3 regions of the Mycolicibacterium goodii genome follow, and region 1 is predicted to be linked to each of the others. Evidence: predicted binding sites of a transcription regulator. Region 1 holds the regulator's gene; each other region holds the start of a gene.
The links. Region 1 encodes LexA, which represses DNA repair genes until DNA is damaged. Its sites were predicted from a motif close to CGAACANNTGTTCG; they were not measured.
Positions count from the first base shown of each region.

Region 2: the regulator LexA is predicted to act here: its motif matches at 8,483-8,496, upstream of AFA91_RS05100 (HNH endonuclease signature motif containing protein).
Region 3: the regulator LexA is predicted to act here: its motif matches at 5,437-5,450, upstream of cofD (2-phospho-L-lactate transferase).

Region 1 covers NZ_CP012150.1:5,490,030-5,500,468, reverse strand. The annotation lists gene AFA91_RS25775 (LGFP repeat-containing protein) at 1-2,274, shown strand, start outside; gene lexA (transcriptional repressor LexA) at 2,285-3,016, opposite strand; gene AFA91_RS25765 (LysM peptidoglycan-binding domain-containing protein) at 3,292-3,852, shown strand; gene nrdR (transcriptional regulator NrdR) at 4,014-4,466, shown strand; gene AFA91_RS25755 (PhzF family protein) at 4,463-5,146, opposite strand; gene AFA91_RS25750 (alpha/beta fold hydrolase) at 5,181-6,203, opposite strand; gene AFA91_RS25745 (proteasome assembly chaperone family protein) at 6,253-7,266, opposite strand; gene AFA91_RS25740 (trypsin-like serine peptidase) at 7,447-8,304, shown strand; gene sthA (Si-specific NAD(P)(+) transhydrogenase) at 8,311-9,717, opposite strand; gene AFA91_RS25730 (DUF4192 domain-containing protein) at 9,893-10,439, shown strand, end outside.
Region 2 covers NZ_CP012150.1:1,051,996-1,062,434, reverse strand. The annotation lists gene AFA91_RS05150 (acyl-CoA dehydrogenase family protein) at 1-1,099, opposite strand, end outside; gene AFA91_RS05145 (FAD-dependent oxidoreductase) at 1,155-2,288, shown strand; gene AFA91_RS05140 (esterase family protein) at 2,285-3,445, opposite strand; gene AFA91_RS05135 (SDR family oxidoreductase) at 3,540-4,208, opposite strand; gene AFA91_RS05130 (winged helix-turn-helix transcriptional regulator) at 4,292-4,741, opposite strand; gene AFA91_RS05125 (heme-binding protein) at 4,840-5,238, opposite strand; gene AFA91_RS34630 (hypothetical protein) at 5,237-5,530, shown strand; gene AFA91_RS05120 (DUF4383 domain-containing protein) at 5,520-5,957, opposite strand; gene AFA91_RS05115 (PPOX class F420-dependent oxidoreductase) at 6,044-6,484, shown strand; gene lipE (lipase LipE) at 6,497-7,726, opposite strand; gene AFA91_RS05105 (peroxynitrite isomerase) at 7,723-8,232, opposite strand; gene AFA91_RS05100 (HNH endonuclease signature motif containing protein) at 8,501-9,982, shown strand; gene AFA91_RS05095 (class I SAM-dependent methyltransferase) at 9,988-10,439, opposite strand, start outside.
Region 3 covers NZ_CP012150.1:6,368,396-6,378,834, forward strand. The annotation lists gene AFA91_RS29700 (FAD-dependent oxidoreductase) at 1-73, shown strand, start outside; gene manA (mannose-6-phosphate isomerase, class I) at 103-1,329, opposite strand; gene AFA91_RS29710 (hypothetical protein) at 1,333-2,415, opposite strand; gene AFA91_RS29715 (phosphomannomutase/phosphoglucomutase) at 2,412-3,830, opposite strand; gene AFA91_RS29720 (DUF3499 domain-containing protein) at 3,962-4,381, opposite strand; gene AFA91_RS29725 (metallopeptidase family protein) at 4,512-4,934, shown strand; gene AFA91_RS29730 (WhiB family transcriptional regulator) at 4,976-5,230, opposite strand; gene cofD (2-phospho-L-lactate transferase) at 5,657-6,640, shown strand; gene AFA91_RS29740 (coenzyme F420-0:L-glutamate ligase) at 6,637-7,989, shown strand; gene AFA91_RS29745 (NUDIX hydrolase) at 7,986-8,528, shown strand; gene manB (mannose-1-phosphate guanylyltransferase ManB) at 8,532-9,611, opposite strand; gene AFA91_RS29755 (glycosyltransferase family 2 protein) at 9,614-10,439, opposite strand, start outside.

The sequences.
Region 1 (10,439 bases):
CAGGGCGGTGTCTACCCGATCGGCTCGGGATTCGGCCAGAACTTCACCGGCGGCAAGATGTTCTTCACGCCCGACACCGGTGCGCACTACGTCCAGGGCGCGATCCTGGAGAAGTACGAGGCGCTGGGCGGCCCCGCCGACAGCGACCTCGGATTCCCCACCATCGACGAAGGTGCCGGCCGCGCCCCGGACAGCCGGAACTCGACGTTCAGCGCCCCCGACAACCCGGTGATCTTCTGGACGCCCGCCACCGGGGCCCGCGTGGTGCGTGGCGCCATCAACGCCGCATGGGACAAGCTCGGCGGTTCGGCAGGTGTGCTGGGTGTGCCGTCAGACGACGAGAGCTACGACGGCGACGTGGTGCGCCAGAAGTTCACCGGCGGCGAGCTGTCGTGGAACCGGAAGACCAAGGCCTTCACCACTGTTCCGCCCGAACTCGCCGACCAGCTGACCGGTTTGCAGATCCCGGACGATCCGGTCTCGGCGATCGCCGCTGCGCGCCGTGCGGCCGGCGGCCCGATGGGACCGTTGGGCGCCAAGGACGGCGATGTGTACAAGATCGGCGATGCGGGCGGCCTCGGCCAGAACTTCGAGGGCGGCAAGATTTTCTTCAGCCCCGAGACCGGGGCCAACGTGGTCAGCGGCCAGATCCTGGAGAAGTACGAGAGCGTGGGCGGGCCGCAGGGCGACCTCGGCTTCCCGACGAGCAGCGAGGCCGACGGCGGGCTCGGGCCGAACAGTCGCATCGCCACGTTCGCCGCACCCGACAAGCCCGTGATCTTCTGGACGCCCGACTACGGCGCCGTGATCGTACGCGGCGCGATGAACGCGGCGTGGGAGAAGCTGGGCGGGGCGGCTGGAACGCTCGGCGCGCCGACGGCCGACCAGACCGAGGACGGCAACGTCATCACCCAGAAGTTCAGCGGTGGCGCCATCTCATGGGACCGCTCGGACAACACCTTCACCACCGAGCCGGCGAACCTCGCATCCGACCTCGAGGGGCTGGAGATCCCTGGACTGGCGCAGACGCCTGCGCCTGCCGCTCCGCAGCAGCCGCAAGAGGACTCCAAGCCGTTCTCGTGGCACTGGAGCTGGTGGTGGCTGGTCGCGCTGATCCCGGTGCTCGTGCTCGCCGGGCTGGTGGTCGGTGCGGCGTTGTGGCACCGGCGTCGTAACCGCGGCGACGGATTCGACCACGAGCCGTTCGACGGGGACCACTACGACGACCACTACGACGATGACCACTATGGCGATCATGGCGACGACCACTACACCGACGATCGTTACGACGACTACGCGGGCCCCGACGAGCGCCGGGATGATTATGGGTCGCAGGACGATTACCGCGAAGGCCGCTTCGACGCCGAGCGTTACCGCCAGGAGGCGCCCACGGTCACGCCGGGTGCGCCCGATCCGTATGCGCACGGTGCCGACGATGCTGTGACGTCGCGGTTCGCCGGCACCGATCACGGGAACGAGTCGGTCGCATCGCCTTTCGACGGCCCGACCGACGTCTCGATGCCGATCAGCCATTGGGCTGCACCCGGCGCCCGGCCCGCCGGCGATGAGGACGATCAGCCCGAGGACTCGGCAGCACCGGCTCCCGCGCCCGACCGCGACTTCGAGGACCGGGACCACGTGGACGCGGCGTACGAACGCGATGAGATCGACGACGACGAGTTCGACGACGACGACGAGTTCGACAGCGAAGGCGATGAGGGCGACCGGGCCGACGTCGAGGCCGACCTGGCGGACGACCTCGAAGACGACTACGAGGACGATCTCGAGGACACCGACGACGACACCGACACCGACGCCGATTTCGAGGACGATTTCGAGGACGACTTCGACGCGGCCCGCGAGAACGCGGCGCCCGGTGACGCGGGCGCCGGGGTCGCGGCTGCGGCAGGCGCGTTCGCCGGGCCGGTGCCGGTCACGGCTGGGTTCAACCGACCGGCGTTCGAACAGCAGCAAAATCCCGACGACGTCGACACCGCACCGACACGCGTGGTGACGCCCGCGGACCTGCGCAGTGATCCGCCGAGCGGGCGTCACGCGGCCATCGAACTCGATGAACCGGTGCCGAGCGCCACCGCGCTGCACCTGCCGTTGGACGATCCGCGGCAGGCCCCGGAGGGTTATCCGGTCAAGGCCGACACGAAGACCGGCATGTATTGGGCACCCGACAGTGAGGACTACGAGGAGGCCGTCGCCGAGATCTGGTTCGCCAGTGAGGAGTTCGCCCGCACGAACGGCTTCGTACGGGCGAACTGAGAGCCGCGGCTCAGATCTTGCGGATCACCGTCACGACCTTGCCGAGCACGGCCGCGTCGTTGCCGGGAATCGGATCGTAGGCAGGGTTGTGCGGCATCAGCCACACCTGACCGCGGGCACGCTTGAAGGTCTTGACGGTGGCCTCGCCGTCGATCATCGCGGCGACGATGTCGCCGTTGTCGGCGACGTTCTGCTGGCGCACCACGACCCAGTCGCCGTCGCAGATCGCGGCGTCGACCATCGAGTCACCGACGACCTTGAGCAGGAACAGTGAGCCCTCGCCGACCAGTTCGCGCGGCAGCGGGAACACGTCCTCGACGGCCTCCTCGGCCAGGATCGGGCCACCCGCGGCGATACGCCCGAGAACCGGCACGAACGTCGGCTCCGGAAGTGCGTCCGAGCCCGCCACGTCGGTCGTGACGACGGCGGCGGCCGCCGGATCATCGACCGCGCGCACGTCGACGGCTCTGGGCCGGTTGGGATCCCTGCGCAGATACCCCTTGCGCTCGAGGGTGCGGAGCTGGTGGGCCACCGACGACGTCGACGTGAGACCGACGGCGTCGCCGATCTCGCGGATGCTCGGTGGATAACCCCTGCTGGTCACCGAGGCGCGGATGACCTCGAGGATGGTGCGCTGACGTTCTGTGAGGCCGCTGTCGACGGCGCGGCGCCGGCCGGCGCCGTCCGTCTCGGCCGGAGTTTCGGTGCTGCCGTCCGTGAACTCGCCGGTGTCGTCGCTCATGGCGCCGAATCTAATACCTGTTTCGGCATTAATCAAACATGTGTTCGAGGCGTGTCGTCGCCGTGATGTCGCCTCGATATTGCCTTGCTGCCGCCTTGACGTGGGCCGTTGCCGTCGGCCCGATGTGCGGGCGGGTGCCGCCCATCGGCGTCGACCGAACTTGTCGGTACCCCGTCCTATATTTCGCAACAGTTCGATCACACGTTCTATCGTTCGAACATGTGAGCGACTATATTCGAACACAGGAGCGAATACGCCGGACGAAAGGCAAAGAGATGGCCACCCTCGACATCCCCGTCGACATCCCCGTCGACATCCCCATGGACACGCGGTACGCCACCGGCAGGACGGCAGGCTGCACCGCGACGCGGACTCCCGTCCGGACTCCGGCCCGCGGTGCCGTCCGGACCGTGCCGACGCCGCAACGCGTGCGGCCACGCGGAGATCGTCCGGTCCGCGGGCCGCAACCCGGCCGCCCCGGCGGCGCGGCACTGCGTCACCGCGGCACCGGCGTGCTGATGTCGCGCGCATCGCACCGCCGTCGCCCGATCACCCCGGTGACCACGGTGGTGCTGGCGCTCGTCGCCGCGGGCATCACCGTGTGGCTGGGTCTCGTCGCCCAGTTCGGGGGAGTGCTCGGCTCGTCGGCCCCGGTCTCGGTGCCCAGTGAGCTCGCCGTGGTGCAGGTGCAGTCGGGGGAGACGTTGCAGCAGGTCGCCCGCCGCGTCGCACCCGATGCCCCGGTCGCGCAGGTGGTCCAGCAGATCCGTGACCTCAACCAACTGGAGTCCGCGGCGCTCGACGCCGGACAGACCCTCATCGCTCCCGTCGGCTGAGGCTCGACATGGGCGGCGAATCGGCCTGGCCGGCAATACCGCTCGCCGCCGAAATGTGCCGATATGCACCACTGCGTACGGCAGTGAGTCAGCTCGCACCGACACAGGTACGCTCAAGAGCGCTCGAAGTGTTGGTCTGGCGGCGTGACGAAGGAGCGGTGATGCATTGTCCGTTCTGCCGTCACCCTGATTCCAGGGTGGTCGACTCCCGTGAAACCGATGAGGGTCAGGCCATCCGCCGACGTCGTTCCTGCCCCGAGTGCGGCAGGCGTTTCACCACGGTCGAGACCGCGGTGTTGGCGGTGGTCAAACGCAGCGGCGTCACCGAACCGTTCAGCCGCGAGAAGGTGATCCGCGGAGTCCGGCGCGCATGTCAAGGCCGTGACGTTGACGACGATGCGCTCAATGTCCTGGCGCAGAAGGTCGAGGATGCCGTGCGCGGCCTCGGCACCCCCGAGATCCCCAGCCATGAGGTCGGTCTGGCCATCCTGGGCCCGTTGCGCGAGCTCGACGAGGTGGCCTACCTGCGCTTCGCTTCGGTGTACCGGTCCTTCTCGTCCGCCGAGGATTTCGAACGCGAGATCGAGGCGCTGCGCGCCCACCGCGGCGCCTAGAGCCGGCGGGTACCGTCGTCGACCACGCGACCCGCCACCCGAACCCAGCCGTCCGGACTCCACTTGGTGCGGATGACCGATCCCTTGCCCTGGATGATCTCCAGATCCCGGCTCAGATAGTCGGTCATACGGACCGCGGCCGAGCCGGTCGCCTCATCCTCGCGGATGCCCAGATCCGCGGCGAACATACGGGAGCGCACGATGCCCTCGTTCTTGTCGATCCAGGTCCACAGATAGTTCTCGACGTCGTCTTCATAGTCGTCCGGATCGGCCGCCATCAACTCCTCCACCGACGACAGGTCGTAGATCGCGAACTCCGGGGCCCACTCCGAGCGGGCGCTGACCACGGCCAGATCCCCGTCGTAGGAGACCTGCACGATGCCTGCCGGAACCTGCAGCGTCTTGATCGGGGTGCCTATGTCCCGCAGGTACCACGCGGCTCCGACGGTAGGGTGCCCCGCGAAGGGCATCTCGGAGGTCGGGGTGAAGATGCGGGCGTGCGCGGTGTGGCTGTCCGGTTCGGGCAGATCGATGAATATCGTTTCGCTGTAACCCAATTCCGCGGCGATCCGTTGACGGTCCGCGGGATCCACGGTGCTGTTGTCGACCACGCCGAGCGGATTGCCGAACTTGCCGTCGGAGTCGGTGAAAACTCGCAATACGGTCACGTCGATGGCCATGACACGATGCTACGTGGTGGTGCCGCCCGGCAAGTCAGGTTGCGCTGCGCTCGTCGACGTCCATGGCCTCCATGACCGCCACCTTGGTGTCGAGGGAACCGGTCATCGCCGATCGGCTGGCGCCGTTGCGCAGCAGGCTGCGCAACAGATCCTGGTCGTACACCGCGGGTTCGGTGGAATCGATGAAACGTTCGACGACCTCGACGAACCGGTCCGGGTCGTCGTGGAACGGGAAATGCCCGGAACCCTCGAAGATCTCCAACCGGGAACCGGGCATTGCGGCGTGGGCCATCTCGGCGTGGCCGACCGGGATCACCGAGTCGGATTCACCCCAGATCAGCTGCACCGGAACGGATTCGGTGAGATAACAGCGGTCCAGCATGGTGACCACCTGACCGCGCCAGTCGACCACCGCCCGCAGGGTGCGGGCGAACGCCGAGGACGCGGTCGGTTCCGGCAGGTCGGCGAGGATGCGCAGCATGTCGGGGATGTCGCGGCCGACGCCGGTCGACCCGAACACCGAGCCTGCCACCTTGCCCGCGATCTGCAGCGCGGGCAGCACCAGTGGCAGCCGCAGCAGTGCGAGTGCCTCGCTGCCCATCGGCAACGACGCGATCCGTAGCGCCACATTGACATCCCTGGTGACCCCACCGGCGCCGACGAGGATCAACCGGTCGACGAACTGGGGGAACTGGTAGGCGAATTGCATCGCCACGCCGCCGCCGAGCGAATGCCCTACCACCGTCACCCGGTCGATGTCGAGCACGCTGAGCAGGTCCCGCATGCCGTTGGCGTACGCGGCCACCGAGTAGTCGGCCCGCGGCTTGTCCGAGCGCCCGTGCCCGAGCAGATCCGGGGCGATCACCGTGAAGCGCTGCGCGAGCGTCGACTGCACGCTGTGCCACGTCGTCGAGTTGTCGCCGATCCCGTGGATCAACAGGATCGCCGGACCGGACCCGGCGATCCGGAACGCCCGCCGATACCCGTGAATCGTGCGGAAGTCCAGGGTGGGGCTGAGCTCACGCACCGTGCGCAGATTGGGCTTTCGCTCGGTCATCTCCGTCAACCTCGCCCTCAGCCCTGACCGGGCACGTCGTCAGCGGTTGTCACCGTTCGGGGAATCCGTCCCCGAACCCCTCCCCGTGGCCGTCCTTGTACTTGTCGTCCTTGAACTTCTCACCGGCTTGCTGGGCGAGGAACCGTTCGAACTCGGCGCCCAGCTCATCACCGCTGGGCAGATCCTCGTCACGCGCAAGCAGGGACCGTTTCTCCTGCGCGGCAATGAATGCATCGTACTGGCGCTCCAGGGCGCTCACCACTTGAGCGACCTCGGGGCTGGCCTCGACCTGCTCGTTGATCTTGGCGTACACCTCGGCGCCCGCCTCCGACAAAGCGGCCAGCGGCAATTCCAGCGAACCGGTGCGCGCGACCTCGCCCAGCAGGGCCTCGGCCGCGGGCGGATAAGCCGTCTGGGCCAGATAGTGCGGCACGTGCACGGTGAAACCGACCACCTCGTGGCCGTGTTGGGCCATCCGGAACTCCAGCAGATTGGACACGCTCGCGGGCACCTGCACCTCGCCCACCCACGGCGTGTGCTCGGCGATGAGCTCCTTGTTGTTCGAATGGGCCGTCAGGTGGACCGGTCGGGTGTGCGGGACGGCCATGGGGATGGTGCCGAGGCCGATCACCCGGCGCACGCCCAGTTGTTCGGCGAGCAACCGCACCGCGGTGATGAACCGTTCCCAGCGCAGGTCCGGCTCCAGGCCCGCCAGCAGCAGGAACGGGGTGCCGACGCTGTCGTGCAGCGCATACAGGTTGAGTTCGGGCTCTTCGTAGCTGGTGAAGTGGTCGCTCTTGAACGTCATGAGGGGTCGACGCGACCGGTAGTCGAGCAGTTCGTCGATCGCGAACGACGCCACCAGTTCGGTGTCGAGCGAGTTCTTCAGGTGCTCGGCGGCCAGCCGTATCGCGTGGCCCGCATCGGAGAACCCTTCCAACGCATGGATCAGCACCGGTCCTCGGCCGTCCGACGAGGACAACTGCGGCGCGGGAAACTCAAGCTCGTACATCCCGCTCTGGTCGGGCTGATAGCGCTGTTCTGGTTTTTCGTTGTCTGCCATCCGTCTCGTCTCCTCTTCACGGCAGCCCGGCTCCGGGCCTTGCTGGAACCGCGTACCGTGCCACCTAGTGTCGCGCATTCCGGTCCGGCAGGCTCGCGCCGCCCCGCATCTTCGTTCGAACGAATGCGTCCGGTCCCGCATTCCGTCCACGCCCATGCTGGTCAGGCAAGATCGATCGGTATGAGAACGCGTCGACCTGCGGTGCTGCTCGGGGTCCGGGTGACCGGGGTGGCCAGTATGGCGGCCACGGCGGCGGTGGTTGTGCTCGCCGTCGCGGCCTGCGCCGGCGGGTCGTCCGACCGCGCCGCCGCCTCCTCGGGGATACCCTCCGCGAAGCCGATCCCACCGGGCCCGGCGGAGCCGGAATCGTTATCTGCCGCGGTGCGCCCGGCCGCGGTGGATCCGCGCATCGGTGCGCTGTTCTCTGGCGGCGGGCCGGTTCACACGTGCACCGGCACGGTTCTGGCCAGCCGGACCCAGGACCTTATCCTGACGGCCGCGCACTGCCTGGTCGACGGCGTCGACACGACCTTCGTCCCCGGGTTCGCCCCGGACGCGGCGGACGCCGATCCCTGGCACGTCACCGCGGTCTATCTGGATCCGCGCTGGTTGGCCGATCAGGACGAGCAGGCCGATTTCGCGATCGCGCGCGTCGGCCGCCACGGCGACACGATGATCGAACAGCAGGTGGGCGGCGGGCTGGCACTGGGGTCGGCGCCCGTGGCGGGCACCACGGTGGCCGTGACGGGCTACCCGCTGGGGGAGGGCGGCGCCCTGACCTGCCGCGGTGTCACCGCGACCACGGCCGCAGGGTTCCCGTCACTCGAATGTGCCGGAGTCTCCGATGGTTTCAGCGGGGCGCCGTGGGTGGCGGGATCGACGGTGGCGGGCCTGGTCGGCGGTCTCGACGGCGGCGGCTGCGACGACGACGTCTCGTATTCGCCGCGGTTCGACGAGGGCGTGGTGCGATTGCTGGCCCGAGCCGAGGCGGGTGACGCCGGGGACGCCGCGCCGGTGGCCGACGCGCCCGCCTGCTGAGGCGGCTCAGGACCGGAATCGGCTGAGCGCGCGCAGCTTGTTGATCACGTCGAGGGCGGCGACCTTGTACGCCTCGGAAAACGTCGGATAGTTGAACACCGCGTCGACGAGGTATTCGATGGTGCCGCCGCAACCCATCACGGCCTGGCCGATGTGCACCATCTCGGTCGCGCTGGTGCCGAAGATGTGCACGCCGAGCAGGCGCAGGTCCTCGGTGGAGACCAGCAGCTTGAGCATCCCGTAGGAGTCACCGGCGATCTGGCCGCGGGCGAGTTCGCGGTAGCGCGACACGCCGACCTCGTACGGGATGGCGTTCTTGGTCAGGTCCACCTCCGTGGCGCCGACATAGGACACCTCGGGGATGGAGTAGATGCCGATGGGTTGCAGATCGGTCATGCCCTTGGCCGGTTCACCGAACGCGTGGTAGGCCGCCAACCTGCCCTGGTCCATCGACGTGGCGGCCAGCGCGGGGAACCCGATGACGTCGCCGACGGCGTAGATGTGGTCGACCTTGGTCTGGAAGTTGGCGTCGACGAGGAGGCGTCCGCGGGCGTCGACCTCCAGGCCCGCGTTGGCCAGGTCGAGGTGTTCGGTCTGGCCCTGCCGGCCCGCGGAGTACATCACCGTCTCGGCGGGGATCTGCTTGCCGCTGGCCAGGGTGGTCACGGTCCCGGCCGAGCCCACGTCGACCGCGGTGACCTCCTCACCGAACCGGAACGTCACCGCCAGGTCGCGCAGGTGGAACTTGAGTGCCTCGACGATCTCGGGGTCGCAGAACTCCAGCATGTTGTCGCGCTTTTCGACGACGGTCACCTTGGTGCCGAGCGCGGCGAACATCGACGCGTATTCGATGCCGATCACCCCGGCGCCGACGACCACCATCGAGGCGGGCAGCGTCACCAGGTCGAGGATTCCGTCGGAGTCCAGCACGCGGCGTTCGTCGAACTCGACCCCCGGTGGGCGTGCGGGTTTCGTGCCGGTCGCGATGACGATGTACTCGCCGCTGACCATGGTGCGTTCGCCGCGGGAGGGTTCGTCGACGAGGATGGTGTGCGGGTCCACGAAGCGTCCGTGGCCGCTGATCAGGTCGACGCGGTTGCGCATCAACTGGCTGCGGACGACGTCCTGCTCGCGGCTGATCACATGTTGTGTGCGCGACAGCAGGTCCGCTGGGGTGATCTTCTCCTTGACGCGGTAACTGGCGCCGTAGAGTTCGCGCTGGTTCATCCCGGTCAGGTAGACGACGGCCTCGCGCAGTGTTTTCGACGGAATCGTGCCGGTGTTGACGCACACCCCGCCGAGCATCTGACCGCGCTCCACGACCGCCACGGTCTTGCCGAGCTTGGCGGCCGCGATCGCGGCCTTCTGCCCGCCCGGCCCGGAACCGATGACGACGAGGTCGTACTCCAGCATCGAACCCATGGTGAGTGTGTACGCCGGTCCGGGCCGGTGCGCACGTCGGAGCCGGGAAATGGCGCGTGAACAGTTTGTTTCGGATGTTGTCCCCAGATCCGATTTCGTCCACAGCCGCCGTTCGGGCGGTGTCCCGGACGCGGGTGGCGTCGGCGGCGGTCGTCACCGTCGGCTCATGACACCTTCACCGCACACACCCGAATTCTGCGTCAACCGGCCGGGCGCGCTGATCGCCGCGTTGCCCGCCGTGCTGGGGTTCATCCCCGAGAAGTCCCTGGTGCTGGCCACCATCGAGGGCGATGAGCTGGGATGCGTTCTGCGCACCGATCTCTCACTCGCCCTTCGCGAGGGGACCGCACACCTGGCCGAGGTGGCCGCGGCCGCCGAACCGCACGCGGTGATCGCGGTCATCGTCGACGCCGACGGCGCGGATTGCGTGCAGTGCCACGAGGACCACGCCGCCCTCGCCGAGGAGGTCGCGATCGAACTGGCCTCGCGTGACATCGAACTGCTGGCGGTCCACGTCGTGGACCGCATCGCGGCGGGCGGTCGGTGGCACTGCGCCGACGGGTGCGGCAGGAACGGCGTCGTCGAGGATCCTTACGCCTCACCGCTGGCCGTCGCGGCGGTGCTCGACGGCCGCCGTCTCTACAAGCGGCGTGCCGATCTGCAGGCGGTGGTGACGGCGGATCCGGTGCGCGGTGAGGAGATCGCCGACGCCA
Region 2 (10,439 bases), 2.7 Mb from region 1:
TCACCTCGGAGGTGCCTCCTTCGATGGTGTTGGCCCTGCTGCGCAGGAACCGCTGCTGCACCGGCCCGCGCCAGTCGGCGCCGTCACCGTCGCCCGTGCCGTAGCCGTCGTACAAAAGACCTTCGGAGCCAAGGAAATCCATGCACCACTGGTAGATGTGCTGGTTGAGCTCGGCGCCGACCAGCTTGCCGATCGAACCCTCAGGGCCAGGCCCGCCGACCGTCGCGGCCGCACGGGAGCGTTCGGCGGTGAGACGCTGGGCCTCCGAGCGCAGCCACAGCTGCGTCAACCGGTCGCGCAGCACCGGGGTGTGCAGATCCGGGCGCGACGCCCACAGCGCCACCGCATCGGCGATGGTGCCCGAACCGCGCCGGTTCCCGCTGCCGCCGAGCGCACTGCGCTCGTTCATCAGCGTCGTCATCGCGACCCGCCAACCGTCGCCGACCGCACCCAGCCGGTGCGCGTCGGGGATGCGGGCGTCGGTGAAATAGACCTCGTTGAACTCGGCCTGACCGGTCATCTGCCGCAGCGGCCGGGTCTCGACGCCCGGCCCGTGCATGTCGATCACGAAGTACGTCAGCCCTTTGTGCTTGGGCACATCGGGATCCGAGCGCGCCAACAGCAGGCCCCACCGGGCCCGGTGGGCGAGGCTGGTCCACACCTTCTGGCCGTTGACCACCCACTCGTCGCCGTCCCGCACGGCCGAGGTGGCCAGCCCCGCCAGATCCGAACCCGCGCCCGGCTCGGAGAACAGCTGGCACCAGATGTGCTCGGTGCTCGCCAGCGGGCGCAGCCAGGACCTCTTGAGCTCGTCGGACTGCGCATGCTCACGGATCGTCGGTGCGGCCATGCCGTACCCCATCGGGTTGAGCCCCAGCGGGACCGGACCGCCCGCGCCCTGCAGGATGCGATCGGCCACGGCCTGCAGCCCACGCGAAACCCCGAGACCGCCCAAACCCTCCGGGAAATGCACCCAGGACAGTCCCGCGTCGTAGCAGGCGGCGAGAAACTGCGGTATCGGAACGGTTTTCGGGTCATGCTCGGCGACGACCCGGCGGGCCCGTTCGGCCACCAGGTCCGCATCGGCATCGTTGCTCATCACGCCACGATAAATAACGCCCCGTGACACGCACCACACCGGTAGGGTCCCGGGCGTGACGCCCAAGCGTGTGGTCATCGCGGGGCTTGGAGACGCCGGTGTGCTGACCGCGATCCGGCTGGCGCGACGCCACGACGTGGATCCGGATGTGGTCGGGGTGTCGGTCAACCCGGGTCTGGTCAGCGGTCAGGAACTCGGTGTCCGCCTGGCGCGTCCGGACGACTGGGCGCGCGACTACTGGATTGCCTTCGACCGCTTCCGCGGTCTGGACCGCGTGCGCACCGTGCACGGCGTGCTGACCGGGGCCGACCTTGCCGACCGCACGATCACGGTGACCGACGCCGACGGCACCGAACACGTCGAGTGTTACGACGCGCTCGTCATCGCCACCGGCGTCACCAACGGATTCTGGCGTCGCCCCGTGCTGCGGTCGCCCGACGACGTGGGGTTGGGATTGCGTGAGGCCCACGACCGGTTGTCGGCGGCGACGTCGCTGATCGTCGTCGGGGGCGGTGCGGCGGCGGTGAGCAGCGCCGCCAACCTGGCGGCCCGCTGGCCCGAGAAGCGGGTGGGGCTCTACCATCCCGGCGACGAGATCCTGCCGCAGCACCACCATCGGACTCGTCGACGTATCACCCGGCGGCTCAACGAACTCGGCGTCGATCTGCGTCCCGGCCACCGCGCGATCGTCGCGGAGGGTTTCGCGTGCGACGCGATCACCGACGACCCGGTGCACTTCAGTACCGGACAACCACCCGCGCAGGCCGACGCGGTGCTGTGGGCGATCGGCCGGGTCACGCCCAACACCGGCTGGCTGCCGCGTGACATCCTCGACGAGCACGGCTTCGTCCGCGTCACGCCGCATCTGCAGGTGCCCGATGTGCCAGGCGTTTTCGCGGTCGGTGACGTCGCGGCGACCGATGCGTTGCGGTCATCGGCACGTAACCGCGCCGACGGTCTGCTGGCCCACAACGTCGCCGCGTACTTCACCGGCGCGCGGATGCGGGCCTACCGACCACCGGGCCGTCGGTGGGGATCGGTCCTCGGGCCGCAGCCAGACGGGCTGGATGTGTTCGCGCCCAACGGGTTGCGGTTCCATTTCCCGGCCTGGTCGATCCGGCGGGTGCTGCAACCGTGGATCGTGCGCCGCGGCATCTACCGCGGTGTGCGGGATCCGGCGTCGAGCTAAACCGGTCGCGTCGCAGGCAGACCCACCGCGGGCGCCACGGGGAACACCGGCGCGGCGGGCAGACCCTGCACGCCAGGAACCACCGGCCCGACCGGGGCAGCCGGCACACCCGGCACACCCGGCACAGTGGGCGCGGGAACGGGTGCGGCCGGAGCGGGTGCGGGAGCGGCCGGGGTCGGCGCGCCAACACCGAGGACCCGCAACAGATCCGGCTTCATCGCCTGCAACTGCGCACCCCAGTAACCCCATGCGTGGGTGCCGTTGGGCGGGAAGTTGAACACCGCGTTGCGGCCGCCTGCGGCCAGGTACCGCTTCTGGAATTCCTTGTTGGTGTTGACGGTGATGTTCTCCAGGAACTGCGCGCTGTAGAGCTGACCGAAGTCGCCCGCCGCGTCCAGATCGGACGGTGCACCGTTACCGCAGTACACCCAGATCGCGGTGTTGTTGGCGACGAGCCGGTTGACGTTGACCATGGGGTCGTTGCGCCGCCATGCCGGATCGTTGGCCAGACCCCACATGTCGACCGAGTTGTACCCGCCCGCGTCCTTCATCGCGAAGCCGATCATGGTGGGCCACAACCCCTGTGACGGGTTGAGGAAGCCCGACAACGCGCCGGCGAAGATGAACTGCTGCGGATACCAGATGGCCAGGTTCAGTGCCGCGCCACCGGACATCGACAGCCCGACAACGGCGTTGCGGGTCGGTTCGACGCCGCGGTTGGCGGCCAGCCACGCGGGCAGTTCACGGGTGAGGAACGTCTCCCACTTGTAGGTCGTGGTGCCCGCGCTGCCGACCGCGGGGCGGTACCAGTCGGTGTAGAAGCTGGACTGGCCGCCCACCGGCATCACGACCGAGATGCCGGACTGGTAGAACCACTCGAACGCCGCGGTGTTGATGTCCCAGCCGTTGGCGTCGTCCTGGGCGCGCAATCCGTCGAGCAGGTACAGCGCGTGGGGTCCGCCGCCCTGGAACTGCACCGTGATGTCGCGTCCCATCGCCGCGGACGGCACCTGCAGACGTTCCACCGGCAGACCGTCGCGCGAATACGCCCCAGCGTGCGGAACCGGTCCGGCCGCCATCAGCCCCGCCAGCATGAGCACCGTCGCGGCAGCGGCCGCGACACGACGTGACAGCGTGGACAATGGCTTGGGCTTCACATGGGCACGCTAACAACGCGCGTTGCGACCGCCCGGGGGCCACGCCTGGCGTAACCCCTCTGTTATCAAGGCGATTCGCTTCCGCGATCGGAGTTCAGGCGGACAGGCTCGCCTTCACCAGGCGCGTCGCCTCGTCGCCGAGCACCTCGGCCACGCCGGCCTGCACACCGTCGAGGGCGGCCGCGGCGACGTGTGCGGGGTCGGACTTCTCCGCGTCGACGGTCGCTGCCATGTCGGTGTCCATGAATCCGACGTAGAGCCCGGTCACCGTGACGCCCTTGGGCGCCAATTCCTCACGGACAGCATCGGTCTGGGCCCACAGCGCAGCCTTCGCCGCGGCGTATGCACCGATGGTGGGCAGGTGCAGCCACGACAGGATCGACGCGACGTTGAGGATCGCGCCGGGAGCGTTGGCGACGAGATGCGGGACGAATGCCCGCGTGACGCTCAGCGTGCCGAAGAAGTGGGATTCCATCTGGGCGCGGATGTCATCGATCGGCCCGTCGAGCAGTCCGTTGAAGCTGGAGGTGCCCGCGTTGTTCACCAGCAGGGTGGTATCGGCGGCGAGTGCGGCGGCCGCGGCAACGCTGTCCGGATCGGTGATGTCGATGTGCACCGGGATCACGCCGTCGAGGGTGACCGACTCGGGGTTACGCGCGCCGGCATATACCTTGGCGCCGCGGGCGACGAGCTGCTGGGCGAACTGGCGACCGAGGCCGCGGTTGGCTCCGGTGACGAATGCGACGGATCCCTGAATTTTCACGGCTGGCTCCTCGGTTGCGCCTGCGAACAGGCTGACTTGGATTTGTGGAGTCAGAACCGCATGGGCGCGCGTTTTGTTCCCGTTCAGTTCCCGGTCGGGATGGTGACGACGTCGTCGATGGGGACCTCATAGCCGAGGTCGTCGATGAATGCGACGTGCACGGGACGGTTCGTCCGTCGGGCCCTGCGCTCCATGGTCGGGCCGGCGGGGCGGGGGAGGTGCTGGTCGCCCCACTGCTGCAGCGCGGACACCAGCACGTGCAACTCGCGTCCGGCAGGGGTCAGCAGATACTCCGGTCTGGGGCGCTGACCAGGCTCTTGATAAGGCTGTTTGGTCATCACGCCGTACTCGACGAGCGTCGCGAGCCGATCGCTGAGAATGTCGGCGCCGACCCCGAGCCGGGACTGGAAGTCGGCGAACCGGCGTGTTCCCAGCAGGGCCTCACGCAGGATGAGGATGGTCCAGCGCTCGCCGAGAACCGCGAGGCTGCGTGCGACGGAGCAGTCCAGGCTGTCGACGTTCTTGCGTGCCACCCCACCAGGATATGGCCGGACATGACGAGTCTCACTTGGGTTGACAGAGCCAGGGACTGCCCGCCGCCCCCAGCAGCGGCGGGCAGTCCAGCCGTGGATCAGCCGGCCATGAACTCGTCATAGGCAGCCGACAGCTCGGGTGACAGTGCCGTGACATTGCACGCGCGCTGGGTCTCGCCGATCGGCGCCAGGATGCCGCGCAGGTCGTAGTACTCCTGCGGGTTGGCGGTGAAGTACCCGCGCAGCGTGGCAGCCGCTTCCGCGCGCGGCTGGGTCATCGCCGTGGAGACGGCCTGGTTGGCGCCCGGGTGGGTGTCGAGGTAGGACTTGGCGGCGCCGGTCGCCATGCTGACCGTGTTGGCCACGCCGCTGCCGCTGCAGTCGGGTGCGGCCGATGCCGTCGGTGCCGCGATGACGGCTGCGGCGACGCCCCCGAGCAGACCGGAAGCACAGATGCCGACGATTCCGCGGCGCGCAGATATTCCAGTGAATTTCATGATCATTCCTTCTGTCGCGATGGGTCGCGATGTCGATCGGGTGTTTTCCCCGCCCGAATCGAAAGTAACCACGTTTGCCGCGAGCAAAACGTCACAGCATCTGCCGCCCCTCGGCTTTGCCGAAGCGTTACAGCGAAGCGACGTGAATTGCGCCTCAATCCGAGCGGCATTTGCGCTGCAGGGCGGGATGATTCTCAGAGACCGCCGGACCCTCTTAAATGATCGTGATCTGCTCGGTGATCGAATTGTTATCTGCGATCAAGGTCAGCTAAGCCGCGTCGTCAACGTTTGAGGCTTAGCTCGCTCAGTGAGTTGCGCAGGCCACCGTCCCGGCGGATCTGCACTGCCGCGACCGCGAACATGACCGCGGCGGTAACCAGATGGACGATGGCGTCGGTGATGTTGTTCGGGAAGGCAAAGATGTAGGCCACCTGATTGGAGAACAGCGCCCAGATGCCGGGCAGTGCGCCCGCGGCGCCGGCCAACAGCAGGTACAACACCGACCACGACTTTCGCAGGCACAGCAGCAGGCCCGGTCCGAAGAGCGCCAGCCCGGCCAGCGAATGCCAGCCGTTGAAATCCATGAAAAATATCCGTGCGGTAGGCGCGTCGGGGCCGATGGCGAAACTCGGTTCGATGAAGAAGCCGATGATCGCCTGAATCACGTGGAACAGCGAGATGATCGCCAGCCCCCACTGCGCGAAACTCCACTGTTTCATATTTCCGGACGCTACGACTACTACAACGTGTAGTCAATGGCGTTGCGGCTGCCGGATCGCGGGTTGCCGGCCGCTGTCTGCACAATGTGACCGTGACCTCTTCTGATGCGTTCGATCCGCGCTCCCTGCTGGCCGCGGCCCGGATCGGGGTGCTTGCCACCATCAAGGCGAACGGGCTTCCGCAACTGTCGCCGGTGACGCCGTACTACGACCGCGATGCCGACGTCATCTACGTGTCCATCACCGAAGGGCGCGCCAAGACCGCGAACCTGCGCCGCGACCCCCGCGCGGCACTTGAGGTGACCCGCGCGGACGGTTGGGCCTGGGCCACCGCCGAAGGTTCGGTGACGCTCACCGGCCCGGGAACCGATCCACACGGACCCGAGGTCGAAGCCCTCGTCGACTACTACCGCAGCGCCGCGGGCGAGCACCCCGACTGGGACGAGTACCGGTCGGTGATGGTGTCCGATCGCCGGGTGCTGTTGGCGCTGTCGGTCCAGCGGGTGTACGGCGAGCGGTTGCGCTGATCCGGTCGGGGCTCAGCTCCGGGGGATTTCGGCCGCGATCCGGTTGAGCACCGCCGGATAGCGATTGGTCTCGAAATGGGCGCCGGGCTTGCCGCTGCTGACGACGGCCGCGGACAGGCTGCGCGCCGGGTCGGCCCACACCGCGATGTCGACCAGTCCGGTGTGGCCGAACGCAGACTCGGTGTCGCGGCCGAACGGCCCGAAGCGTTTTCCGCCGAGCATGTACCCGGTGCCCCAGCGCATCGGTTTGAGGCCGGTCGCCACGTCGGGACGCATCCGTCGGCACGGTGCCGTCGCCGCGCGCAGCGTTTCCGGGCTCAGGATCCGCACGCTGTCCAATTCGCCACCGCGCCTGAGGATCTCGGCAAAACGTGACAGCTCGTCGGCATTGGACACCGTGCTCGACGACGGCACGATGCTGGTGAGGAACAGCGGCGTGTTGCTCAGCGGGATGATCCGGTCCGGCGTACCACCCACCGCGGCGCGGAACGCCGCGGCGATCGGCGCGGGCAACGGCTTGCCCGTGACGTGACTCGGTGCGACCAGGTCGACCTCGTGCGGCAGCACACCGTAATTCGTCCACCGGAACTTCAGCGGCTCGAGGATCTCCTCGGCCAGGATGTCGCGGATGTTGCGACCCGTTGCCGCCGAGACGATCTCGCGGATCAGCGGACCCCACGTGAGGCCGTGATAGATGTGGATCAGTCCGGGCCGGTAGACGGGTTTGAGCGCGGCCAGCTGTTGGCGCGTGTACTCACTGTCGTTGACCTTCGTGACATCCGGGCGCGGGCCGGTGTGGATCGGCACGCCCGCGCTGTGGGTCATGACGTGGCGGATCGTGGTGCGGTCCTTGCCGTGGCTGGTGTACTCCGGCAGGTAGTCGCACACGCGATCGTCGAGCGAGAAGTGGCCGCGCTCGACGAGCATGTGCACCACGGTCGAGCTGATCGCCTTGGCGGCCGAGTACACACAGAACGGGGTCTCGGGTGTGGCGAGAATCTTCTCGGCGTCCGGTGAGTCGTCGGGGCCGTTGCCCCAGCCGTGGCCGATCGCCCTGTTCAGTACGACGTTTCCTTTGTGCCGCAGGCACACCTGGATCGCGGGGTGCAGGCCCGACCGATACCAGTGCCGCACCGACTGCCAGATCCGCTCGATCGCCCGCGGGTCGATGGCGGAGTGGTCCTCTTCGCCGATCGTCGTCACCGCGTCCAGATCGGCGGGCACGCAGATCTTGCCGGTCATGCGGGATTCCTGCGCAGTGTCGCCGCCAAGTGGTGTTGCAGGGGCTGCCCGACGGCGCCCATCTGCAGGGTGTACGTCAGCTCGTCGCCGTCCACGCGGATCGAACGGGCAAGCGCGCTCACGTGTTTCGCCGATGCGGTCAGCCCGATGGTGGTGGCTTTCAGGTCCATCGCGATGCGGTCGCCGTCGACGGTCAGCGTGCCCTCCTGGATCTCGGTGATGCCGGTCGGGTGCGCGAGCACCCACTCGACCCGTTCCGGCGCCGGGACCCGGATGTAGCCGACTTCGGCGTGCAGCGGGCGCCCGTCATCGCGGGCCCTGGTGCGCTGATGGTAGGTCAGAAACGGCTTGCCGACGTGGCCGAAGCTGATCTCTTCGAGATACTCGAACGATTCGATCGTCGGATACTCACCCGCACCGGGCCCGGCCCACCTGCCCAGTAGCGGAGCCAGTGCGGCCAGGTTCGGATGGAGGTTCGGATGAACGTTCGGGTGAAGCTCGACCACAGAGGCCAGGGTACGGGTCGGGCGTCACACCCCGCACCGCGCCTGGCACCGTGCCCCGCACCACACCTTGCACCGCGAGCGGGCGTGTTTGTTGGTCGACACGCCGGGTTTTATCAGCAGTCGGCGCACGCTCGCCGGCGACGAGTGTGCGCGCGGTGTTGAACCCGGGTTCTCGTGTACCACAATCACTTTCACCAATCCGAACTCATTCACAACAGCTGTCACAAACCGGCTGATTTTGTCGGTGTATCGAACTAGTGTTCGAAGAATGACGGCAGAGGTGGAGGCGGCGGTCGCAGCCCTGGGCACGGCGCTCGACGCCCTGCTCGCGCTACCTCAGGGTGCGCTCACCGAAGCCGATCTGTTGGACATCTGCGCGGGCTTGCAGGATGCCCGCAACCGGATCCCTGCCGTCGAGCACCGCGCCATCGCCGCGTTGGGTGAACAGACCACCCCCGCCGCGATCGGGGCGAAGTCCTGGCCGGCGGTGATCCAGACCCGGCTGGGCATCTCCGCCGAGGAAGCCCGCCGCCGCTGCACCGACGCCGCCGAACTCGGCCCGCGGGTCTCGCTGACCGGCGAAGCCCTCGCCCCCAAACGAGAACACATCGCCGCCGCGCAAGCCGACGGGGCCCTCACTCCCGACCACATCACCGAACTGTTCAAGTTCTTCGACAAGTGCCCCGACTGGGTCGGCTACGCCGAGCAGTGCCGGCTGGAAGAAACACTCGTCGCCGGGGCCGTGGGGGCAGATCCTGAGACCGTGCGTCAAGCCGTCAACCACGCCCTGTTCCTGTTGGATCAGGACGGGCCGGCCCCGTCTGAGGACGTACGCAAGAAACCTCTCGGCATCACCTTCGGCCCACAACAACCCGACGGGTCCTACGAACTGCGCGGCAGGGTCAGCGCCGAGTTCATGGCGACCTGGCAGCCGGTCGACGAGAAGTGGGGTGCCCCCGGAATGTGCAACCCGGCCGATGACACCCCGTGTGTCTCCGGCACGCCGAGCCAACACCAGATCGACACCGATGACCGCACCGCACCCCGACGCCGCCACGATGCGATGCTCACCGCCTTACGTCACATCGTCGGCAACAAAGACCTGGGCCAGATCAACGGGTTGCCCGCCACCATCCTCATCACCACCACCCTGCGCGAGCTGGAATCCGGCGCCGGAGTGGCGATCACCGCCGGCGGCACCAAACTGCCCATCGCCGATCTGATCCGCATGGCCGCCCAGGCGTATCACTACCTCGCTGTCTACGACGAGCACACCGGCATCCCGCTGTATCTCGGGCGGGCCCGCCGCACCGCCAGCGCCGGGCAACGGCTGGCGATCTGGGCCCGTGACCGCGGCTGCACCCGCCCCGGGTGCACTGCCAACGGCTACCGCTGCCAAGCCCACCACGCCAACACCGACTACGCCAAGGGTGGCCTGACCGACGCCGACGCCCTCGCGCTGGCCTGCGGATGCGACAACCGCCTCGTCGGCGACGAACCCAACAAATGGACAACCCGCATCAACGACCACGGCGAATGCGAGTGGATCCCACCGGAGCTCCTCGACCGCGGCCAACGACGCACCAACACCTACCACCACCCCGAAACCCTGTTCCGGGACACCAAGAGCGGGAACCCCACTGGCAGAAAAGGAGACAACAGGACCGGAGACAGGGCCGGCGGCGAGAACCGGAACGGTGACAGCCGTAAGAACGCGGACGCGGCCGGGGACGATGACGGACCCGGATAGCGCCGTCAGCGGATCGGGCCTCGGTGCGCGATGATGAACGCCTGGGCGGCGGTTTCGTTCAGGTGGTGCAGGCGTTCGCGTTTGGACGTCACGTGCACGGTGAAGCCGGTCGCCAGCAGCGCCTCGTGCACGGCGCCGATGTCGTGGCGCAGGAATGTCATGTCGACCTTGTGGCCGAACGCCTCGTCGAAGACCAGCGGAGGAGCCTCCGTCTGAAATCCGAGAAGCAGCCAGCCCGGTTCGGTGAGCACCCGGCCGAACTCGGCGAACAATACGGCCAGCCGATCGGCAGGCGTGTGGATGATCGAGTACCACGAACAGACCCCGGCGAACGTGCCATCCGGGTAGGGAAGCGAGAACATGTCCGCCACTCGATACCCGGCATCGGGATGGCGCTGCCGCGCGAGCGACACCATGGCCGGCGAACCGTCGACGGCATCCACTCGATGCCCCGCGG
Region 3 (10,439 bases), 880 kb from region 1:
CAACGCCGGGTTGTGGCTCGCCGAACGCACCAATCGCACGGCCCGTCGCAAGAGCCTCGCCTCCGCCGGTTGACCCGCGGACCTGCTGGTCTGGCCGGGCGACTAGATCCCGACGGTCACCCGGAACATGGCGGCGGGCAGTTCGGCAGTCAACCGGATCGGGCCGTCGTCGGCGGCCACCCACGCCGCCTCACCGCGGTTCAGTTCCAGTTGCCCGGTCTTGGCGTGCACCGTCGCCGAACCCTCGGTGCACAGCAGCATCTGTGGTCCGTCGTGGCGCGAGTGCGCGTCGATCTCGTGCCCGAGGTGTTCGCCGTCGAGTCGCAGCACCGACACCGCGAACTCCGGCGCAGGCGTCTGGTACACGAGTTCCTTTGCGTCTTCGACGATCTCGGGCCGCAGACGGTCCTCCGGCGTCGGCGTGAAGTCCAGCACGCGCAGCAGTTCCGGCACGTCGACGTGCTTGGGGGTCAACCCGCCGCGCAGCACGTTGTCGGAGTTCGCCATGACCTCGACACCGACGCCGTGCAGGTAGGCGTGCAGGTTGCCCGCGGGCAGGTACAACCCCTGCCCCGGCTGCAGCACGATCCGGTTGAGCAACAGGGAGGCGAGCACGCCCGCGTCACCTGGGTACCGCTCGCCGAGCTCCAGGACGGTCTTGGCCTCGGCCGCGAAAGTCTTTTCCCCAGAACGGATGTAGTTGATCGCGCCGTCGAGCACCGCGGGCACCAGCACATCGAGGTCGGGTTGGGGTGCGGTGATCCAGGTGGTGAACAGCGCCCGCAGACCGTCTGCGTCCGACTGGTCGGACAGCAGGTTGATGTAGGGGTCGAGGTCGGAGACGGCCAGCGTACGCATCAACTCGACGGTGCGCGCGACCGGCCGGAACCCGGCCAGGGCGTGAAATTCCTCAAGCGCGACAAGCAATTCCGGCTTGTGGCTGCGGTCGCGGTAATTGCGCACCGGCGACGAGATCGGGATCTCCAGGCGGTTCTCCCGGTCGAACCCCTCTTTCGCCTGCTCGGCGCTGGGATGCGCCTGCAGCGACAACGGCTCGTCCGCGGCGAGCACCTTCACCAGGAACGGGAGCGCATCTCCGAAGCGGGCGACCGCAACACCGCCGAGTTGCCCCTCGGGATCCTCGGCCACCGCCTCCAGCAGCGACCTTTCCCCGTCGTCGGTCTGCAGCCACGCCGGGTCGGCGGGATGTGCACCGAACCACAACTCGGCCTCGGGATGGACTGTGGGACTTGGCCTGCCCGTGAAGTCGGCAATGGCGGTACGCGAACCCCAGGCATAGGTCCGCACCGCTCCCCGTAGCAGATGCACTCGTTAACCTCGAACCAATTTCGAATAGACGGCTGCCATCTCCAGTCGCACAGCCAGTATCGCCACTTGTTGTTCCGGACGCCCCGCGGGCAGCGTGGTTCCTGCGGAATCCGGTACGTCGTCCGCGCTGATCGTCGAGATGTCGTCGAACCCGCCGATGCGCGCGGCCACCGTCTGGCGCTCGGCGTCGGTGGTCAGCACGAATGTCCGCAGCCGGTTGGGCAGCGGCCCGTCGATCTCCTCGTCGTGGAACAGCGACCGCTCACCGATCTCGCCGCGCGCACCGCTGCCGAGGGTGGCGAGCACATCGGAGAGTCCGACGGCCGACACCACTTGCCCGGCGATCCGCAGCATCATGGTGGCGCCGTGGCGGGCCAGCGCCAGGGTCGCCGCGGTGTCGCCCGCCAGCACCACGTCGGTGCCCGCCATGCGCTCCACCAGGGTCTTGGCCGCATTGGTGAACAGGTCCCGAGCGGCGCTGTTGCGCAACGCCTCGGCGTCCAATTCGTCGGCCAGTGCCGCCAGATCGACGTGCGGGTCGCGGCTGCGGTCGTGGTTGATCATGTACAGCGCGGCCAGGCCCACGGCGAGGTAGCGGACGAAAGCGAAGTCGTCGGGAACCCACAGCCGCGGCTCGACGACTACGGCGCGCCCGGCCGAGACGTCGCGCAGCGGACCCTCGTACGGCGCGGCCACGACGACGCTGGCGCCGCGGCGGACACCCACCGCCGCCGCGTTGACGAGTGCCGGATCGCCCGGGTCGTCTCCGGCCACCACCAGGACGTCGAGTGCGCCGATCCACGGCGGGGCCTCGGCCGCGAGCACGATCGGCGCGGCCGCCGACGGGCCGATGGTGGCCGCGAGCACCGCGCCGGCATGCTCGGCCGTCCCGCGGTTGGCGACCCAGATGACGGTGCGCGGCGGGTCGTCGGCGCGCAACCGGTCGAACAGTCCCTCGTCGAGTGCGGCCGCGGTCGCCCGCACCTGCGCTCCGGCCATCGCCGCCGCCCGCAACAGCCCTCCGCGATCGGCGGCGAGCAGTCCGTCTCCGTCGTCGAGGTCCACGGCGGCGCCCAGCGCGTTCACGTCACCGCCTCGTTCACCGTCCCGTTCACGGACTTGCTCTCGTTGGTGGCGCGGATGAGGTTGGCGATCCGGTCGACGACCGTCTGCACCTCCTCGGCGGTGCGCGCCTCGACGTTGAGCCGAAGCAGCGGTTCGGTGTTGGAGCTGCGCAGGTTGAACCAACAGTCGTCGCCGAGGTCCACGGTGACGCCGTCGAGGTGGTCGATCGAGTGGATCGCCGGACCGTAGGACTTGAGCACCGCCTCCACGCACGCCGACGCGTCGCTGACGGTGAAGTTGATCTCGCCGGACGCCTCGTAGCGCTGGTAGTCGGCCATGATCTCCGACAGCGGGCGGTCCTGTTCGCCGAGCGCGGCCAGCACGTGCAGGGCCGCGAGCATTCCCGAGTCGGCGCCCCAGAAGTCGCGGAAGTAGTAGTGGGCAGAGTGCTCGCCGCCGAATATCGCGCTGGTCTCGGCCATCAACGTCTTGATGTAGGAGTGCCCCACCCGGGCGCGCACCGGGGTACCGCCGCGTTCGGTGACGAGTTCGGGCACCGCGCGCGAGGTGATGAGGTTGTGGATGATCGTCGCGCCGATCTCGCGGGTGAGTTCGCGTCCCGCGACCAGAGCCGTCACCGCCGACGGTGAGACCGGGCGGCCGAGTTCGTCGACGACGAAGCAGCGGTCGGCGTCGCCGTCGAACGCGAGCCCGATGTCGGCGCCCGACTCGACGACGAAGCGCTGCAGGTCGACCAGGTTGGCCGGGTCCAGCGGGTTGGCCTCGTGGTTGGGGAAGGTGCCGTCGAGTTCGAAGTACAGCGGCAGGACGGTCGCCCCTGGGATGGGCCCCAGCACGGCGGGCGTGGTGTGCCCGGCCATGCCGTTGCCCGCGTCGACGGCGATGCGCAGCGGGCGGGACCCGCCGAGATCCACCAGGGAGCGCAGGAATTCGCCGTAGTCGGCGAGTACGTCGCGGTCGGCGACGCTGCCACGAGGACCGTCGTGGGCCGGCACGCCGCCGATGACCTCTTCGGCGATCACGGCGAGCCCGGTGTCCTTGCCGACCGGCTTAGCGCCGGCGCGGCACAGCTTGATGCCGTTGTAGGTCGCGGGGTTGTGGCTCGCGGTGAACATCGCACCGGGGCAGTCCAACAACCCTGACGCGAAGTAGAGCTGATCGGTCGAGGACAGACCGATCCGGACCACGTCGAGGCCCTGCGCAATCACCCCGTCGGCGAAAGCCGACGCCAGCGCGGGCGAGCTCGATCGCATGTCGTGGCCGATCGCCACCCGGCCGGCGCCTTCGCCGCGGACCAACCGGGCAAACGCACCGCCGACATCGGCGACGAAGGGCTCGTCCAGCTCGGAGCCGACCAGGCCGCGGACGTCATAGGCCTTGATGACACCGTGAACAGCCGCTGCTGGCCGAGACATAGAACTCCTTGTGAAACGGGATCGTTGGCGCCAGCCTAACCGCCTGGCGACATCTCCGGGTTCACTACTCCGGCGTCGTGCGCCGTCGGATCCCACGAGCTCTCAGTACGCCGAACCGGGCACGTCGCTGATCAGTCGGTGGGGTCGGGCAACACCCGCAAGTGGCCGCGTCGCCGACCGTTGGACTCGGGCTGCCGCAACGGCGGCGCGATCACCGCGCCACCGCCGGTGCCGGTCGCCGGATCGGAGAATCCGGCCACGACGCCGTTGACCGGACCGGCTCCCGTGCGTCCTTCGCGTACCGCGTCGGCCAGGGCGACGAGATCGTCCTCATCGGGGTGCGTCGGCAGCGGTCCGGCGTGGCGGACCAGCTCCCACCCCTTGGGGGCGGTGATCCGGCTGGCGTGGCCCACGCACAGATCCCAGGAGTGAGGTTCGGAAACCGTGGCCAACGGCCCGACGACGGCCGTGGAGTCTGAGTAGACGAAGGTCAGCGTCGCCACGGCATAGTGCGGGCACCCGGGCCGGCAGCAGCGACGGGGAACATTCACGCACCAGAGATTATCTTGGCCGATCGCCGGGCGCCGCCGGACACGCGCAGCCGCGGATCGCCGATCCCGAACCGTTACGATCATGACCGTGGCTCGGCTGAACCATCGGCGTTCGCGTCGCGGGCGCGAAATCCGCGGACCGCTGCTTCCGCGATCGGTTCCGGGGTGGCGCAGCCGCGCCGAGCGCTTCGACATGGCGGTACTCGAGGCCTACGAGCCGATCGAGCGTCGATGGTCGTCGAGGATCAGCGCACTCGATGTGGCTGTCGACGAGATTCCGCGGATGACCCCCAAGGATCCGGACAGTGTGCAGTGGCCACCGGAGGTGGTGGCGGACGGTCCGATCGCACTGGCGCGGTTGATACCGGCGGGGGTGGACGTCAGGGGGAATTCGACCCGGGCGCGAATCGTGTTGTTCCGCAAGCCCATCGAGCGCCGGGTCAAAGGATCCGATGAGCTGGCTGATCTACTGCATGAAATCCTGGTGGCGCAGGTGGCCACCTATCTGGGCGTCGAACCGTCGGTCATCGACCCGACGATCGACGACGAGTAGCGCGGGCGGCACGTCGCGAGCGGTGCGGCCGCGCCGCGCGTCTAGATGATGCCGCGCTTGAGGCGTCTGCGCTCGCGCTCGGACAGACCGCCCCAGATGCCGAAGCGCTCATCGTGTGCGAGCGCGTATTCCAGGCACGCGTCCCGAACTTCGCACCCCTGGCAGATGCGCTTGGCCTCTCGGGTAGACCCACCCTTCTCCGGGAAGAACGCCTCAGGGTCGGTTTGCGCGCACAGGGCACGCTCCTGCCATTGGTCGTCTTCGGGTTCCGGAGCAACATCAAACGAATCTGGCACCAGACTCAGTTGAGGACGTCCAGATGCCCCCGTCGGTGTCGATCCGGTGTCGATGTGCGGTGCATGGTCTACCGAGCCGAACAGTCGGCCGTCGAACCGGACTACACGATCGAAATCGCCGCTCTCATAAGACATATCCCCCGCCTCCTCACTCGGTCTCGTAGATCCTCAGTGGAGCCCCACTATTGTGATATGCGGCCATCATTCGAACAGTTGATCGAATCTCGGTCCGCGACACCGGAATCGGTCACCAACCGAAAAATGACACTGCTGTGATTACACACGTGTTAGCTGTCGGGGTCAAGCTCCAGGGCACGAATTCATACCATCTCGTGATCTCAATCCGGCGCGTCGCGACATCGGCGTGTCCTGCTCGTGACGACGTCGTTTCCGTCCGGACCGTCCGAAGGCCTAGGGTCGGACGTTGTGAAGATCACCGTTCTGGTCGGCGGAGTCGGCGGCGCACGGTTTTTGCTGGGCGTGCAGAACCTGCTGGGTCTCGGCTCCTTCGCCGACGGCCCCAGCAAGCATGAACTCACGGCTGTCGTCAACATCGGAGACGACGCATGGATGCACGGCGTTCGCATCTGTCCAGACCTCGACACCTGCATGTACACCCTCGGCGGCGGAATCGACCCCGAGCGCGGCTGGGGCCACCGCAACGAAACCTGGAACGCCAAGGAGGAACTCACGGCCTACGGCGTGCAGCCCGACTGGTTCGGCCTGGGCGACCGCGACCTGGCAACCCACCTGGTACGTAGCCAGATGCTGCGCGCCGGCTACCCCCTTTCCCAGGTGACCGAGGCGCTCTGCAAACGCTGGCAGCCGGGCGCGCGGTTGCTGCCCGCGAGCGACGAGCGCAGCGAGACCCATGTCGTGGTCACCGATCCCACCGACGGCGAGCGGCGTGCGATCCACTTCCAGGAGTGGTGGGTGCGTTATCGGGCAAAGATCCCCACGCACAGTTTTGCGTACGTCGGTGCAGAACAGGCAACAGCCGGACCGGGCGTTCTGGAAGCCATCGGCCAGGCCGACATCGTGTTGCTGGCGCCGTCGAACCCCGTCGTCAGCATCGGCCCCATCCTGCAGATACCCGGCATCCGCGGCGCGCTGCGCTCCACCGCGGCCCCGGTGATCGGTTACTCCCCCATCATCGCCGGAAAACCGTTGCGCGGCATGGCCGATGAATGTCTCAAGGTGATCGGCGTGGAAGCGACGTCACAGGCCGTCGGAGAATACTTCGGTGCGCGTTCGGGCACCGGGCTGCTCGACGGGTGGCTCGTGCACGAGGGTGACCACGCCGAGATCGAGGCAGTGAAGGTGAAAGCGGTCCCACTGCTGATGACCGATCCCGAGGCCACCGCGGCGATGGTGCGCGCCGGTCTCGACCTCGCCGAGGTGTCCCTGTGAACGCCGAGCACGGTTCGGCCGACCGGGTCGAGATCCTGCCGGTTCCCGGCCTGCCGGAGTTCCGGCCCGGCGACGACCTCGTCGGTGCGCTCGCCGCTGCGGCGCCGTGGCTGCGGGACGGCGACGTGCTCGTGGTCACCAGCAAGGTGGTCTCGAAATGTGAGGGCCGCATCGTGGCCGCGCCGTCCGATCCCGAGGAACGGGACGCCCTGCGACGCAAACTCATCGACGACGAGGCCGTGCGCGTCCTGGCCCGCAAGGGCCGCACCCTGATCACCGAGAACGCGATCGGCCTCATCCAGGCCGCCGCCGGGGTCGACGGTTCCAATGTCGGCTCCACCGAACTGGCGCTGCTGCCGGTCGACCCGGACGGCAGCGCGGCCGCGCTGCGCGAGGGGTTGCGTGAGCGGCTCGGCGTCAGCGTCGGCGTCGTCATCACCGACACCATGGGCCGGGCGTGGCGCACCGGGCAGACCGACTTCGCCATCGGCGCAGCGGGTCTGACCGTGCTGCACGGGTACGCCGGTTCCCGCGACCGCCACGGCAACGAGCTGGTGGTCACCGAGGTCGCCGTCGCCGACGAGATCGCCGCGGCCGCCGATCTGGTCAAGGGCAAGCTCACCGCGATACCGGCCGCGGTCGTCCGCGGGCTGCGACTGCCCGACGACGGGTCCAACGCCCACCGGCTGCTGCGCTCCGGCGAGGACGACCTGTTCTGGCTCGGCACCGCCGAGGCCATCGAACTGGGCCGCAGGCAGGCCCAGCTGCTGCGCCGCTCGGTGCGCCGGTTCAGCGCCGAGCCGGTCCCGCACGACGCCATCGAAGCCGCCGTCTCCGAGGCGCTCACCGCGCCCGCGCCGCACCACACCCGACCCGTGCGCTTCGTGTGGGTGCAGAGCCCCGAGACCCGCACGCGTCTGCTGGACCGCATGAGGGAACAGTGGCGGGCCGACCTCACCGCCGACGGCCTCGCCGCCGACGCCGTCGAGCGCCGGGTGGCGCGCGGGCAGATCCTCTACGACGCGCCGGAAGTGGTGATCCCGTTTTCGGTTCCCGACGGCGCGCACAGCTATCCCGACACGGCCCGCACCGAGGCCGAGCACACCATGTTCACCGTGGCGGTCGGCGCGGCCGTACAAGGCCTGCTGGTTGCCCTCGCGGTGCGCGACATCGGCAGCTGCTGGATCGGCTCGACGATCTTCGCCGCGGATCTGGTCCGCGCCGAACTCGAGCTGCCTGATGACTGGGAACCCTTGGGCGCCATTGCGATCGGCTATCCCGAAGAGGCACCACACCCACTGCGGCCACGCGATCCGGTGGCCACCGACGAACTGCTGGTGCGCAAGTGAGCCTGCACGATTCGGCCACGCGACTGCTGACCGACTGGCAGCCACCGGATCCCGCGCAGGACTCGTTGCGCCATGCGGTGCTGTCGTTTCTGGCGGCCCGGTCCGACGCGTGCCTGCGCACCTGCGTGCCCGGCCACATCACCGCGTCGGCACTGGTTCTGGACCACACCGGAACACATACGCTGCTGACTCTGCACCCGCGCTTCGGGCGCTGGCTGCAACTCGGCGGGCACTGTGAAGACACCGATCCCGACGTCCACGCCGCCGCACTGCGCGAGGCCACCGAGGAATCCGGTATCGCGGGGCTGGCGATCGAGAAGAATCTGGCCGCGCTGCACGTGCACCCGGTCACCTGCTCGCTCGGGGTGCCGACCCGCCACCTCGACATGCAATTTTTGGTGCACGCCCCCGAGGGCGCCGAAATCGCCTGCAGCGACGAATCGTTGGACCTGCGGTGGTGGCCCCTCGACGCACTGCCCGAGGGCACCGACTTCGGCCTCGACCAACTCGCCCGGGCGGCACAGGCCGCGACTCGTTAAGCCTCAGACGTCGGTCGAGTAGCGGATACCGCCGTCGGGAATCGTCACACCGGGCCACACCCGGGCGCCACGCAGCAGTTCGCAGCGCGCGCCGATGTCGGCGCCGTCGCCGATCACGCCGTCGCGGATGAGCGCGCGGGGCCCGATGCGGGCGCCGAAGCCGATGATCGAGCGTTCGATCACCGCGCCCGCCCCCACCCGGACACCGTCGAAGATCACCGCACCGTCGAGACGCGCGCCCGCGCCGATCTCGGCGCCGCGGCCCACCACGGTGCCGCCGATCAGCAGGGCACCCGGGGCGACACCCGCGCCGTCGTGCACCAGCGACTCACCGCGGTGGCCGTTGAGCGCCGGCGAGCCGGCGATACCGCGCACCAGGTCGGCCGAACCGCGGACGAAGTCCTCCGGGGTGCCCATGTCCCGCCAGTAGGAGGTGTCGACGTGGCCGTAGAGGCGCAGACCGTCGGCCAGCAGGCCCGGGAACACCTCGCGCTCCACCGACAGCGCGCGGCCTTTCGGCAGGCGGGCGATGACCTCCCGCTTGAACACGTAGCAGCCCGCGTTGATCTGGTCGGTCGGCGGATCCTGGGTCTTCTCCAGGAACGCGGTGACCCGGCCGTCGGCGTCGGTCGGCACACACCCGAATGCGCGGGGATCACCGACGCGCACCAGGTGCAGGGTCACGTCGGCGTCGTTGGCGTCGTGCGTCGCCAGGATCGCGCCCAGATCTGCGCACGAGAGCACGTCGCCGTTGAACACCATCACGGTGTCGTTGCGCAGTCTGTCGGCGACGTTGGCGATTGCACCGCCGGTGCCCAAAGCCTCGGCCTCCGTGACGTAGTCGATCTCCAGACCCAGCTTGGAGCCGTCACCGAACTCGGCCTCGAACACCTCGGCCTTGTACGACGTGCCCATCACGACGTGCCTGATCCCGGCCGCGGCGATGCGCGACAGCAGGTGGGTCAGGAACGGCAGCCCCGCGGTGGGCAGCATCGGCTTGGGTGCCGAAAGGGTCAGAGGGCGAAGCCGTGTGCCCTGCCCGCCGACGAGAATGACGGCGTCCACCTGTGCAGGTTCGGTCATCGCTACGCCCCCTTGTCCGCTCGCTTGCGCCGGGAGTTTCCGACCACCAACCCGGCCCGTACCGCCAACGCACCCCGGATAGCCCACCGTAACGGGGCCTGCCAGGTCGCGGGGTAGCGATCAGCCAGAAAAGTGTAGGTACTGCGATGATGTGCGGCCAAATTGCGGGCCGGGTCCCGCCCGGTCGAATGGCCCTTGTGGTGCAGCACTTCCGCCGATGGCACGTAGATGTTGGCCCACCCCGCGCGGTCCAGCCGGTCGCCGAGGTCGACGTCCTCCATGTACATGAAGTACCGCTCGTCGAAGCCGCCGATTTCATCAAATGCATTGCGGCGCAACAACAAACACGACCCGGACAGCCATCCGACGGGCCGCTCGGTCGGCTCCTCGCGGTCCTGCCGGTAGGCCGCCGTCCACGGATTGTTCTTCCAGAACGGGCCGATCACGGCGTGCAGGCCGCCGCGGACCAGGCTCGGCTGGTGCCGCGCCGACGGGTAGACCGCACCGTCGGGGTCACGGATCAGCGGCCCGAACGCACCGGCGTGCGGCCAGCGGTCGGACGCCTCCAGCAGAAGGTCGATCGAGTTCGGGCCCCACTGCACATCTGGGTTGGCCACCACGAGGAAGTCCGTGCCCTCGCATCCGGACAGCTGCGACACGGCCCGGTTGACCGCGCTTCCGTAGCCCAGATTGGCGCCGGTGCGCAGCAGGCGCACGTTCGGGTACCGCTGCTCGGCCTCCTCCGGCGCGCCGTCGGTGGAACCGTTGTCCGCCATGATCACCGTCACCGGGCGATCGGTCGCCAGCGACAGAGACGACAGGAACCGG